DNA from 3 places in the Alteromonas sp. 07-89-2 genome. Region 2 is predicted to be linked to each of the others. Evidence: predicted binding sites of a transcription regulator. Region 2 holds the regulator's gene; each other region holds the start of a gene.
The links. Region 2 encodes FNR, which switches genes on or off when oxygen is low (the NO sensors DNR and NnrR bind a similar motif). Its sites were predicted from a motif close to TTGATCTAGATCAA; they were not measured.

Region 1 (4,093 bases), on a different contig from region 2:
AGCAGACAACCATAAATCTCGCACGTCATCGTGTAAGGTTAGGTTTGCGATACTTACCGCGACAATCCCTACTGCCAGTACCCCTAAACCTCTTCTGGCCCAGTAATACGCTTTTTGTTGAAGCTCACCTTCGCCTTTAAGTATTAACCAGCACGAGCCAATAAACGCATAGGCAGCCGTAACACCAAATGCAGCGAGAAGTGCAAAGCCTTGCGCCCAAATATCTGTGCGAAGCCCCGTCACGTATATACCTAACATATACCCTTGAGCTAATGTGGTTAAAAGCGAACCGTATTTGAATACCATGTCCCACTTACGCTTTTTCACCTGCACAACCTTGGCGCGAAAATCGAACGCTACGCCGCGCAAAATAAGCCCTAATAACATGAAGGTTGCAGGCAAGTACAAGGTTTGTAAAAACTCACTATGGGCTTCAGGGAAAGCAATAAGCAGTAGACCTATGGCGAGCACAAGCCACGTCTCATTAGCATCCCAGTAAGGGCCTATGGAGGCTATCATGTCATCGCGAAACGCTTCTGTTCTTGGCGGAATAAGTACACCCACACCCAAGTCGTAGCCATCTAAAATGGCGTACAGCAATACAGATAAACCAAGTAAACCCACATAAATATTTCCGAGCATTTCTGCTGATACACTTTCAAACATGTTTGCTCTCCTTAAACCGTGCTTGGGTCTGGGTCAGTAGGTTGCATTTTTGCCTTGGCAACTTCGCGCTCTTCCGTCGTTATCTCTTCAATTTCAACGGCTCTTCTGCACATCAACATAAGTGTTCCCATGTATGCGATTAGAAGCACTGTATAGATAACAAGATAAAGCGTGAAAGACAGAGCAATATTCGCCGGTGGCAATTGGGTAACGGCATCAGCGGTTCTTAACACACCGCTTACCAAATAGGGCTGACGGCCTATTTCCGTTACGTACCAGCCTGCTAACGTAGCAATCCAGCCGCTAAACGCCATGCCTGCAAACGTGCGTTTAAGCCAAATTGGGAAGTCTTTGTTACGCATAAGATAAAGACTGCCAAGCCATGACACAGCGAGCATCAACATGCCCATACCCACCATAACCCTAAAACCGAAGAAAACAGGAGCAACAGGCGGATGCTCTCCTTCAAACTCATTTAACCCTTTAATCTCGCCCTTAAGTTCGTGAGTAAGAATTAAACTTGCGCCATAGGGAATGGGAATTTCAAAATGATTCTCTTTGCTTTCTTCGTCAGGAATTGCAAAAAGTAACAAAGGTGCACCTTCAGTGGTTTCCCAAAGTCCTTCCATCGCCGCTACTTTCTGAGGCTGATGTTCAAGCGTATTTAAACCATGCATGTCGCCAGCAAAAATTTGTAGCGGGATTAACACTGCCGCCGTATAGGTGGCGGTTTTAAGCGCGAGCTTAGGCGCAAGCTTGTCGTCGCCTTTAAGCATGCGGTAGGCTGAAAGCCCAGCAATCAGGAAGCTGGCCGTCAGTCCAGACGCTAACATCATATGTACAAAGCGGTAAGGGAAAGACGGGTTAAAGATAATTTCTTTCCAGTTTGTGGCGTACACCACACCGTCGACCACTTCAAAGCCCTGTGGGGTTTGCATCCAGCTATTTAAGGCTAATATCCAGAACGCAGAAGTAGTGGTGCCAAGTGCAACAATAAGGGTTGAAGCCGTATGCAGCCAGTTCGGAACACGGCGTATGCCAAACAGCATGATGCCTAAAAACGTGGCTTCTAAGAAAAAGGCGGTAAGTACCTCATAACCGAGTAGTGGCCCCGCCACATTACCTACTTTCTCCATAAATCCAGGCCAGTTAGTACCAAACTGAAATGACATGGTGACGCCGCTTACTACACCCAAGGCGAAGCTTAGGGCAAAGACACGTACCCAAAAGCGATACATACGCATCCACACAGGGTGACCTGAAATATTAGAGCGCAGCTTAAAGTAAAATAGAAACCAGCCCATCGCCATGGTGATGGTTGGAAACAAAATATGAAAACTAATATTTAACGCAAATTGTAAACGAGACAGCAAGAATGCATCCACAGAAGGCCCCCTTAGTTAACGCTGTTTTTCCCCGGAAGTAGCTTGTCCTTAAGCTCAAGCATACGGCCCACGCCAGAACCCAACTTCATCAACGTGTTTAACTTTTCAGGCCCAAGATTTTGAAGCTCTTCAGACCATGCCGTAATTGATTCGAGTAAATCGTGAATTTCGTTCAGTTTATGTTGTGCATTTGCCTCTTTTTCATTGGCAGGTGCGTCAAGCAACAAATCACGCAGTAGACTCATGGTTGGGTCTATCTCGCGCTTTCTTCGTTCTTCAAATACTCTATTGGCCAATGTCCAAATATCGCCAGCCGGAATAAAGAACTCTTTTCTCTCACCAGGAACAAGATGCTGTTTAACTAAGCGCCATGACTGAAGCTCTTTTAAACCCATGCTGGTATTGCCTCTGGATATGTTGAGCGCATCTGCAATTTCCTGCGCCGAAATGGGCTCTTCGTTTAAAACAATAAGCGCAAGAATTTGCCCTACTGTTCTGTTGAAACCCCAACGACTTCCCATTTCGCCAAAGTGCATTACCGCAGATGTAATTAAAGGCGTCATTTTCATTTTTACCTTCCAGAAGTTTCAGAAATTACTGAAAGTTTAGTTATTAGTTTGATCAAGATCAATAGAAAGAGAATAAAAATAAGAAAAATTTAATGGCGAGGAGCTAATTACCCGAATTTAGGATGACCCAAAATAACGCAACGAATGCTTGATGTATTTGAGTAAAAAAACGTTTCAAATCCAAAAGAGTGCTAAGTGATAACGTCTGATGGAGGTTTGTTTTCTTTCCATCTTTATGTTTTGTTCGTGATGAGGGAGCACGGCCTTTAATAGGAACTGAGTTTACTCAAAACATGGATTTTTGACCTCTTGGTTAATTATAAAGCTTAACTCTGAGATGTGGTTCAATACGTGAGTATTGATTTTTATACCAATATGAAGGTGTGGGTTTTAAATAATATCGCTCGATAATAAATCTAATGATTCATACAGCTAACTAAATTTGGGGGTTTAGTAATTGCTATAGGGGTTTACCCCTATCCTTGTTGTCTTATCCTTATGTCTACTGTCTTTACACTTTTCAACGCGTTATGGTCTGCTTTGCTCAGTAACTCTATATAAAATAAAGAGATATTAGTTTTTGTTTATTAATAGTTACTGCTTTCTATCTGGCGAGAAGTTAAATCTTGTACTAGTTTTCAGGTTTTATCATTTGAATGTATTCAATGGTTTTTTACGTTGAGTTCGATGAAAACAAGCATGAAGTGATTACAACTGAACCCGATAGCTAACTGTTTTAAAAAGAAAAAAACGAATGAAAGGAAAGGCATGATCCGCACATTGTCCAAAGCCATCATCGGTACTTCATTGCTCTTAGGCGCATTGCAAAGCGCGCAAGCAGCAACCCCTGTCATCACAAACTCACCGCCGCAAAGCGCGTTTATAGGGGAGTCATTTTGTTACGACATACCGTTAATTAACTCAGGTACAACAGGGTATGGCCCTTATCTTCGCGTTATTCATGATGCTGACTTAACATTTAACGGTGCGACGTTTATAGGAAGTAACAGCGCTACGGTTAATGTAGGCACGTTTGACACCGTTGCGAACAACAATGAGCTCGAAGATCCTATCATTGCGCAAACCGTTGCGGGCACTGAAGGGTTCAGTTTTTCAACGGTAGATATCCCAGTGGGCTCGGTTGTAACCAATGGCCCTGATCTAACTACAAATGTTTGTTTCACTATAGACAGCAATGCAACGCCAGCGGAAGCGTTTGCTATCGAGGTAACGCCTGTTTATGAATTTGGTGACACAGCAACAGGTGATAACGGCCCAATAGTGGGAACAACGCAAAGTGCGTCGGTTGAGGCAGCCCTCTACCAAGTAACTACGCAAAGCTCTGCTGCGGAAAACGAGCTTGCTGCGGGCCCAAGTTTTTCAGCAACCGTTACACATACGTTAGATGTTGCAAATGGCCCTACGATAGACAGCTTACAGTTCACAGATGTTTTAGACAACGGTGTTCAGTAT
Region 2 (4,093 bases):
CAATTTTCATTTACTTAGGTTCCATAATGTTTATTACTTCAATAGCATTATCTTCATCACTGAAGTCCGTACTATTTTCTGTAGTGAAAGAAGGTTCATCAAACCCGATATCACCGTCTTCAACCGGGCCTTCTTGTGTAGCTATAGCTTTAAAATCATAAAGGTTGCTGTCGATTAAGTGTGAAGGCGCTACGTTTTGAAGCGCGCGGAACATCGACTCTATACGACCTGGGAAGCGACGGTTCCAGTCTTGAAGCATAGCCTTTATGTTTTGGCGCTGTAGGTTTTCTTGTGAGCCACAAAGGTTACAAGGAATAATCGGAAATTCAGCGGCCTGAGAATATTTCTCGATGTCTTTCTCTGTGCAGTACGCCAATGGACGAATAACGATGTGTTCACCGTTGTCGCTGACTAGCTTTGGCGGCATAGACTTAAGCTTGCCACCATGAAACATATTGAGGAAAAACGTTTCTAGCATGTCGTCGCGGTGATGACCTAATGCAATTTTAGTCGCACCTAACTCTTTTGCCGTGCGGTACAAAATACCACGGCGCAAGCGAGAACAGAGAGAGCATGTCGTCTTTCCCTCTGGAATTTTGTCTTTAACAATAGAGTAGGTGTCTTCTTCTACAATTTTGTAGTCAACGCCAATGCTTTCTAGATATTCAGGCAAGATATGTTCGGGGAAACCAGGCTGCTTTTGGTCAAGATTAACCGCAACGATATCAAAATGAATAGGCGCAATCTTCTTTAAAAACAATAAAATATCTAGCATGGTGTAGCTGTCTTTACCGCCAGATAAACACACCATTACTTTGTCGTTGTTTTCAATCATACCGAAATCGCCAATGGCTTTACCCACATTGCGGCGAAGTCGTTTCTGAAGTTTGTTGAAGTTGTACTTTTGCTTACTTTGCGCAGCATTTAATGGCGACGCGTCAGCACTGTTTGTGCCTAAACTCATAATTAACTAGCTTGGTTTGTGATAAAGCCACCATTATACATTAAAGCGGCTTTTCGAGACCATGCTTGTGAAGTTAAATTTGTTGGTGACATACCGTGTTGGCCGCTAAGTAACGGCAAACACGGGCTATGTAGTACTGATGAAAAGACTACACCGACAACGGCGACACAAATCCATCTGGCTTAATAGCAAGCACATCGCAATTGAGTTCGTCGATCACGTGTTCTGCAGTGTTACCAATTAGGGCCGCTGAAATGCCCACACGGCCAACGGTTCCAATAACAACCAGCTCTGCATCCAGTGTTTTTGCCACTTGCGGGATAACTTTTTCCGGAAGGCCTTCTCTTACTACACATTTGTTGTCAGGAATACCGTACTTTAATGCGTGACTACGCATTTCCTTTAAATGATGATTTTTTACCGCGTCGTGATAGGTATCGGGGTCGAACTCAGGTACTTCTATGGCGATATTAAGTGGTGTAGAAGGGTAACTGTTAACCAAATTTACGCTACCTTTTAATAAAGAGGCGTAGTCGTTAGCAATGAGCGTGAGCTTATCGTTAAGTGCGGCATGCTCATCGTCTTCACTGCCTACGTTTACTGCAGCAATAATCTCCCCTCCTTCTGGCCAGTCGTGCTCTTTAACGAGCAATACTGGGCGAGGGCATTTACGCATTAAATGCCAGTCGGTGGGGGTGAAAATAACAGAAGCAAGATCGTCGTGCTTTTTGGTTGCCTTTACCACTAAATCTATCTGATTGTTTAGGGTGTAGTAAATAATCGACTCATACGCGCGATTATTCCATTCTACAACGATATCAGTTTCAGTGAATCCTTGTTCTCTTAAGTGGGTGGCAAGCCATTTTGCATGCTCCTTTGTAACTGCATCGCGCATTGACTCGCGCTCATCCGGGCTAAGCATGGTTGTCATATCATAAGATAAGTCGTATACCACCATCATGGCGGTAACTGAAGCGCCTGTTTTTGAAGCGAGTTCATAAGCACGGCTTAGTGCAGGTTGGTTATCGCGCTCGGCATCTACCACGGCCAGAATTCGTTTACACTCAATCATAACGTCCCCCTAACTACGAAACTTAGTAGCGGCTGTCGAAATCGAAGTTTTCTAATACTAACTATAAACGACATTGGGAAAAACGTAAGTTGTTTTAGATCAAGAATTTTACGAGGCGACCATGAGTGAACTTAACGAATTGAATATGGAGCAACCGGCGTGGCGCTGAAAGGTTAGATAGGTGGCTAACACAGGTCACAAAAAAGCGCGCTTAGTGCGCGCCTTATTTAACACTTAAAAAGGACTAACCGCAGACAACGCTTGGGCCGTTAAGCGCCGCTAGTTTGGTGTTTAGTCTATCGAAATCCAAAATAGTAATAAGCTTGCCGTCTACTTTTATGATGTTGTCTTTTTGAAAACGGCTTAACAGACGACTAATCGTTTCAATCGTTAATCCTAAATAGTTTCCAATTTCGTTGCGCGTCATAGTTAAGTGGAATTCTCTATGGGAAAAGCCACGTTCTTCAAAGCGCTGAGAAAGATGTGATATAAAATACAATAAACGCTCTTCTGCGGTTCGCTTGTTTAAAAGCATGATCATGTCGTGATCTTGTTTTATTTCAGCGCTCATGAAGCTCATGATTTGGTGGCGCAGCTTTGGAAATTGCACTGACATTTCGTCGAGGGTCTCGTAGGGAAGCTCACACACCATGGCAGTTTCTAACGCAGAGGTATAGCTTTGGTGTTTGTTCTCTCTTAATGCATCGAAACCGATAATGTCACCAGGAAAGTGGAAGCCAGTAATCTGTTCTTCACCTTCGGTATTAGTCACAAATGATTTGAATGAACCGGTTCTCACTGCAAATAGAGAACGGAATTTATCACCAGTTTGAATCAGCGTGTCACCTTTATGAAGCGGCTTCTTGCGTTCAATAATATCGTCAAGAGATTCGATTTCTGTTTTATTTAACGCCACCGGTAAACACAGGTGACTGAAACTACAGTTTTGACAGTGAATAGAAAATTGGCTTCCTTTGCTCATAATGCACGCTCTCTAAAAGAATACCCGACAATAATACACCTATTTTTAAACGATTGCGCCATGAATAAGATAAGCTGCATATATTGCCATTATTACTGCAATAATTTGTCTAAAATGGTTATGTTGAAAACTTCGAACAATATATTGGCTACCAGCGCTTGCGGCGAGCAAGGTGGGTAATGTACCCAAACCGAAGAAGAACATAATAGCAGCGCCTTCTAGCGCATTACCCGCCGCGAGAGACCAGGTAAGTGTGGAATACACCAAACCGCAAGGAAGCCAACCCCAAATAAAACCATAAGGCAACGCACTTAAAGGGGTCTTAAATGGCAAAAAGCGTTTTGAAAGCGGCTGGACTTTGGAAAATAGGCCTCTACCCGCATTTTCCAGCACCGTTAAGCCAGTCCACCACTTACCCAAATAACACGCCAGTAGAAGCAACATGATTCCGCTAAGTAGGGAAAGGGCATAGTTGGCAAGAGGTATATAATCTGCTGCAATTTTTCCAAGTGCCCCGGTTATTGCTCCGGCGATGGTGTAGCTCACTATACGTCCTATGTTATAGGCAAGGGTATAGGGTAGTGCTGAAGCGCCTTTAGGCGATACCATCCTAAGCGCAGCGACAATTCCACCGCACATTCCCACACAGTGAACTCCGCCGGCTAAGCCGATAAGAAAGGCAGAGAAGTAGTTAATCCCTTCCATGTGGCGCTTGGCTTTTGTCTACTTTACTGTCTTGAAGTTCCTTGCGTTGCTCAGCTAGCTTTTTTTCTTCTGGCGGAAGATCATCGTCAAACAGTATGCTATAACCTTGGCGATCTAAATCTTCAAATTGGTTGGTTTTCACCGCCCAAAAGAATATCACGATAGCGACGGCAACGATGATGATGGCGATTGGAATTAATACGTAAATAATACTCATGCTATTTGCTCAAAAGTCGCGTTGAGTTTGTGACCACAATGATACTGCTTAACGACATACCAACAACAGCCATCCACGGTGAAAGTAGGCCTGATACGGCGAAAGGTAAGATCAAAACGTTGTAACCTACCGACCAGCCAATATTTTGTCTTA
Region 3 (4,093 bases), on a different contig from region 2:
ATTTCCGTCCCAATGAGGTCCAACGGTGTTAATCATCACACGACGTTCTTTGTCATTTTTTCCGATAAGGGTAAGCAAAGCGCCCACCCCTAAGTCGAAGCCGTCAGTTACGGCGAACCCAATTAGCAGCACGCCAACTAAGCACCACCAAATGACGCGTAACAGTTCATAATCAATCATGCTTTTGCTCCTTGCTCATCAAGGTCAATAAGATCAAGCTCAGTTTCAGTCTTTGTATCTTCAGGAGGCACAGGACCTTTCTTCGCGAATTTTTTCATTAGGTAAAAGCCAATGATGAACATTGCTGTGTAGAAGACGGTATAGGCAACAATAGTGGTTACCACATCGCTAATCGCCAGGTTAGACACTGAGGTATGCACCGGCAATACTTCTGCAATAGACCATGGCTGACGACCATATTCAGCAACGAACCAGCCAGCTTCACAGGCCACCCAAGGAAGTGGCAAACCATAAAGAGCGCCTCTTAGTAGCCAGCGAGGCTTGGTGATTTTATGCTTTGTGCTGTAATAAAATGCACACAAGAACAGAGCAAGCATAATAAAGCCTGCGGCAACCATAATTCGGAAACTCCAAAATAGCGGGGCCACCGGTGGAATGCTGTAGTCAACGGCTTGTTGAATGGCTGTGTCTGATGGGTTTGACATATCGTCTGTGTAGGGCTCAAGCAGCATGGCGTAGCCAAGACTGTCTTTATTGGCTTCAAAGGCCGCGCGCTGCTCAGCTGTTGCGGTACCATTTCTTACATCATCAAGCACTTCATAAGCTTTGATGCCGCTTAAAATACGCTCGCGATTCTCTTCTTTAAGATCCTTAATACCTTTGACTTCTTCGGTTAACGAGCGAGTAGCAATAATGCCCATTGCCCACGGAATCTGAAGGGCGTATTCAGTTTCTTCTTTTTCATCGTTGGGTATACCAAAAACCGTGAACGGTGCTGGCGCAGGGTGGGTCTCGTATTCAGCTTCAACTGCAGCTAATTTCACTTTTTGCACGTCACCAAGTTCATAGCCACTTTCGTCACCTAAAACAATAACTGACAAAGTTGAAGCTAAGCCAAAGCTGGCTGCAATCGCAAACGAACGACGGGCAAACGCAATATGCTTGTGGTTTAGTAGATAGTAGCTAGAGATTGCCAATACAAACATGGCGCCGGTCACGTAACCTGCTGAAACCGTATGAACGAACTTAACCTGTGCTACAGGGTTAAAAATAACGTCAGCGAAGCTGGTCATTTCCATACGCATCGCTTCAAAGTTAAATTCAGCGCCTACTGGATATTGCATCCAACCATTAGCGATTAGGATCCAAAGTGCTGAGAAGTTAGAACCAATGGCAACTAACCAAGTAGCCATAAGGTGCTTCACCTTAGACATTTTGTCCCAGCCAAAAAAGAACAGGCCCACAAAAGTAGACTCCAAGAAGAAGGCCATAAGCCCTTCAATAGCTAAAGGCGCGCCAAAGATATCGCCGACATAGTGGGAATAGTATGACCAGTTCATGCCGAACTGGAATTCCATGGTTAAGCCTGTGGCGACCCCAATGGCAAAGTTAATACCAAACAGCTTTCCCCAAAACTGGGTCATTTGCTTGTATATCTCTTTACCTGTCATCACATAGACCGACTCCATAATGGCAAGTAAGAAACTAAGCCCCAAAGTTAAGGGTACAAATATAAAGTGGAACATTGCAGTTAATGCAAATTGCCACCGCGATAGTTCTATTAACGTATCGCTCATGGGTTATCTCCCTTGTATTTCGTGTGCGCGTTAAACGCTTAGCAGAAAAAGTGGTTTAAAATTCAGTGATGAACACATGAATATGCCGCATGGCAAGAGCACGGTTTATGCCATACATCAGTAATTTGGCTGCTAAAGCGCAATTACCGATAAACGGCGGTATTTTCGTACTGTGCAGATAAATTATTCCACGACCGAGCGTGTGGCTTATTGATCCAACGCAACAATTGGTGGCGATACATTCGCCATATTTGTCATTTAGGTGACAAATATGGCACAAGAGAAAGGCTGCTTAGCCGAATGTCAAAAAGTGGAGCATAAGGAAAAGTTAAGGGGTATATGAGAGTGTGAACGCGCCTCGTAATTCTCCCAAATCGAACCCTGTAGCTTGATCGTTGGGATAGTGCTTTAAAATGGATTGTTTTACTGAAGGTGCCACATTAGCTCCATGGCATGCCATGCATACCTGACCTTGTTCAATAGCCATCATGTATCTAAACTTACCGCTTTCGCTATCGTATTGATAAGTTTCAAGGGGTCTTTTAGGGGTCAAATTGTCTTGCTTAGCTTTGGTCAGTAATTGTGAAAACCATACTAACTGCTCACGCTCCCATTGATCTGCCGCATTGTTTGGGTTCCTTACTTTCAGGGCGGTACGCCCGACCTCCCACCCGTTTTGACTAAGCGCCTGAGCAATAGGAGCCGCTGCAATCTGGCATTCGTTAACACCAGCCTCTAGCCCTCCGGATTGAATTGCTTGCTGTAATCGTGACTTTAGCGCGCCTCCCAGTGCTTTTGCGTGTAATCGCGCTTCTTTGACTTTCTCTTGGGCACTATTTTCACTTTGTTTCTCATTGGCAGTCGCTGTATCTGCCAATGAATGAGCACTACTTGCCAATAAGCTTATCGCCACCAGCATTACGCCATTTTTCATTATAAAACTCTCCTTGGAATTGAATGAGTTGCTACCGAAGTATTGCCGTTTGTCTCAAACAGTGAACAAGCTCTATGCCAATATGATAAATTGCCAAAATCAAATTAGAACAAACTAATATTCAGCCACCCATGAATATATCCATAGTACAAGCGATGATAGATGCGATAGATAAACCCGCAATCTTCATTAACCCAAGCTACGTTATTGAAGCTGTCAACCAGCCCTACAGAGACACCTACCCTGTGGATATAAAGCTTGGCTTTAGTACCTGCTATCAAGTCTCTCACCGCAACAGCAAACCTTGCGATAAGTGCGGCGAGCATTGCCCCATGCAAGAGAGTAAAGCCACAGGACGAGCGGCTAGCGTAGTACACGTTCATACCACCAGTGAGGGTCAAAGCTACTGCGACATCCTCATGCGCCCGATCTTCGACGGTAGCGGAGAATTATTAGGTTTCTTGGAAATACTTGATAAGCTGTCGTTTGCCTCAAACCGACCTTCAGCAGGAAAGATGGTCGGCGAATCAGAGGCATTTAAAGCAATGCTCAACAAAATAAATCGCGCCGCTAACTCAGATATTTCAGTACTACTGTTTGGCGAAACCGGCACGGGTAAAGAGCTGGTATCCCAAGCACTTCACTCGAGTAGTCACCGTGCTGGCAAACCATTTGTTGTCATCGAGTGTACCGGCATGTCCGACACGCTGCTTGAAAGCGAACTATTCGGTTATGAAAAAGGGGCATTTACAGGCGCAACCACAAATAAGAAAGGGCTCGTAGAAGCAGCGGAAGGCGGCACATTGTTTTTTGATGAAGTCGGCGATATCCCACTTTCAACACAAGTAAAGCTTCTGCGGCTGTTCGAGTCTCAAACTTATCGGCCTGTAGGAAGCACAGTGTCTAAAAAGGCTGATTTTCGTTTAGTGTGTGCATCACACAAAAATCTAAAGCATATGGTGGAAACGGGCGAATTCAGACAGGACCTCTACTACCGCATTGCCGGTTTTCCTATCAACCTCCCTTCTTTACGACAAAGAAAATCAGATATAGCACTGATAGCCGCTCACTTTTTGGCAATGTCCAAAGAGAAAAAACGGTTTCATAAAAACGCGCTAGAAAAACTAACCAACTACCCGTTCCCAGGCAATATTCGCGAACTAAAAAACATTGTAGACCAAGCTATTTTACTGGCTGATGAAAGCGTTATTTACGATACAGACTTACCCGAGCTCGATAACATAAGCTCTGATGCTATCAATGATGCCTCTTCATCTCACGCTAACGTTGTGACCTTAGACGAATTGGAACGCCAATACTTACGTCAGGTTTACACGTCTTTTGAAGGCGATACCCAGCAACTTGCACAAGCGCTGGGAGTGAGTACCCGTACACTTTACAG

Region 1: the regulator FNR is predicted to act here: its motif matches at 2,669-2,682, upstream of F0261_RS05385 (GbsR/MarR family transcriptional regulator).
Region 3: the regulator FNR is predicted to act here: its motif matches at 1,968-1,981, upstream of F0261_RS03390 (cytochrome ubiquinol oxidase subunit I).

The regions. Positions count from the first base shown of each region.
Region 1 covers NZ_VTYM01000005.1:101,288-105,380, reverse strand. Annotated here, with positions in the region: gene F0261_RS05395 (cytochrome d ubiquinol oxidase subunit II) at 1-666, opposite strand, end outside; gene F0261_RS05390 (cytochrome ubiquinol oxidase subunit I) at 678-2,051, opposite strand; gene F0261_RS05385 (GbsR/MarR family transcriptional regulator) at 2,063-2,620, opposite strand; gene F0261_RS05380 (tandem-95 repeat protein) at 3,389-4,093, shown strand, end outside.
Region 2 covers NZ_VTYM01000033.1:15,945-20,037, forward strand. Annotated here, with positions in the region: gene F0261_RS17690 (patatin-like phospholipase family protein) at 1-10, opposite strand, end outside; gene ttcA (tRNA 2-thiocytidine(32) synthetase TtcA) at 11-964, opposite strand; gene uspE (universal stress protein UspE) at 1,113-2,036, opposite strand; gene fnr (fumarate/nitrate reduction transcriptional regulator Fnr) at 2,281-3,018, opposite strand; gene F0261_RS17710 (sulfite exporter TauE/SafE family protein) at 3,064-3,723, opposite strand; gene ccoS (cbb3-type cytochrome oxidase assembly protein CcoS) at 3,710-3,940, opposite strand; gene F0261_RS17720 (heavy metal translocating P-type ATPase) at 3,942-4,093, opposite strand, start outside.
Region 3 covers NZ_VTYM01000003.1:142,688-146,780, forward strand. Annotated here, with positions in the region: gene cydB (cytochrome d ubiquinol oxidase subunit II) at 1-180, opposite strand, end outside; gene F0261_RS03390 (cytochrome ubiquinol oxidase subunit I) at 177-1,757, opposite strand; gene F0261_RS03395 (DUF3365 domain-containing protein) at 2,086-2,691, opposite strand; gene F0261_RS03400 (sigma-54-dependent Fis family transcriptional regulator) at 2,847-4,093, shown strand, end outside.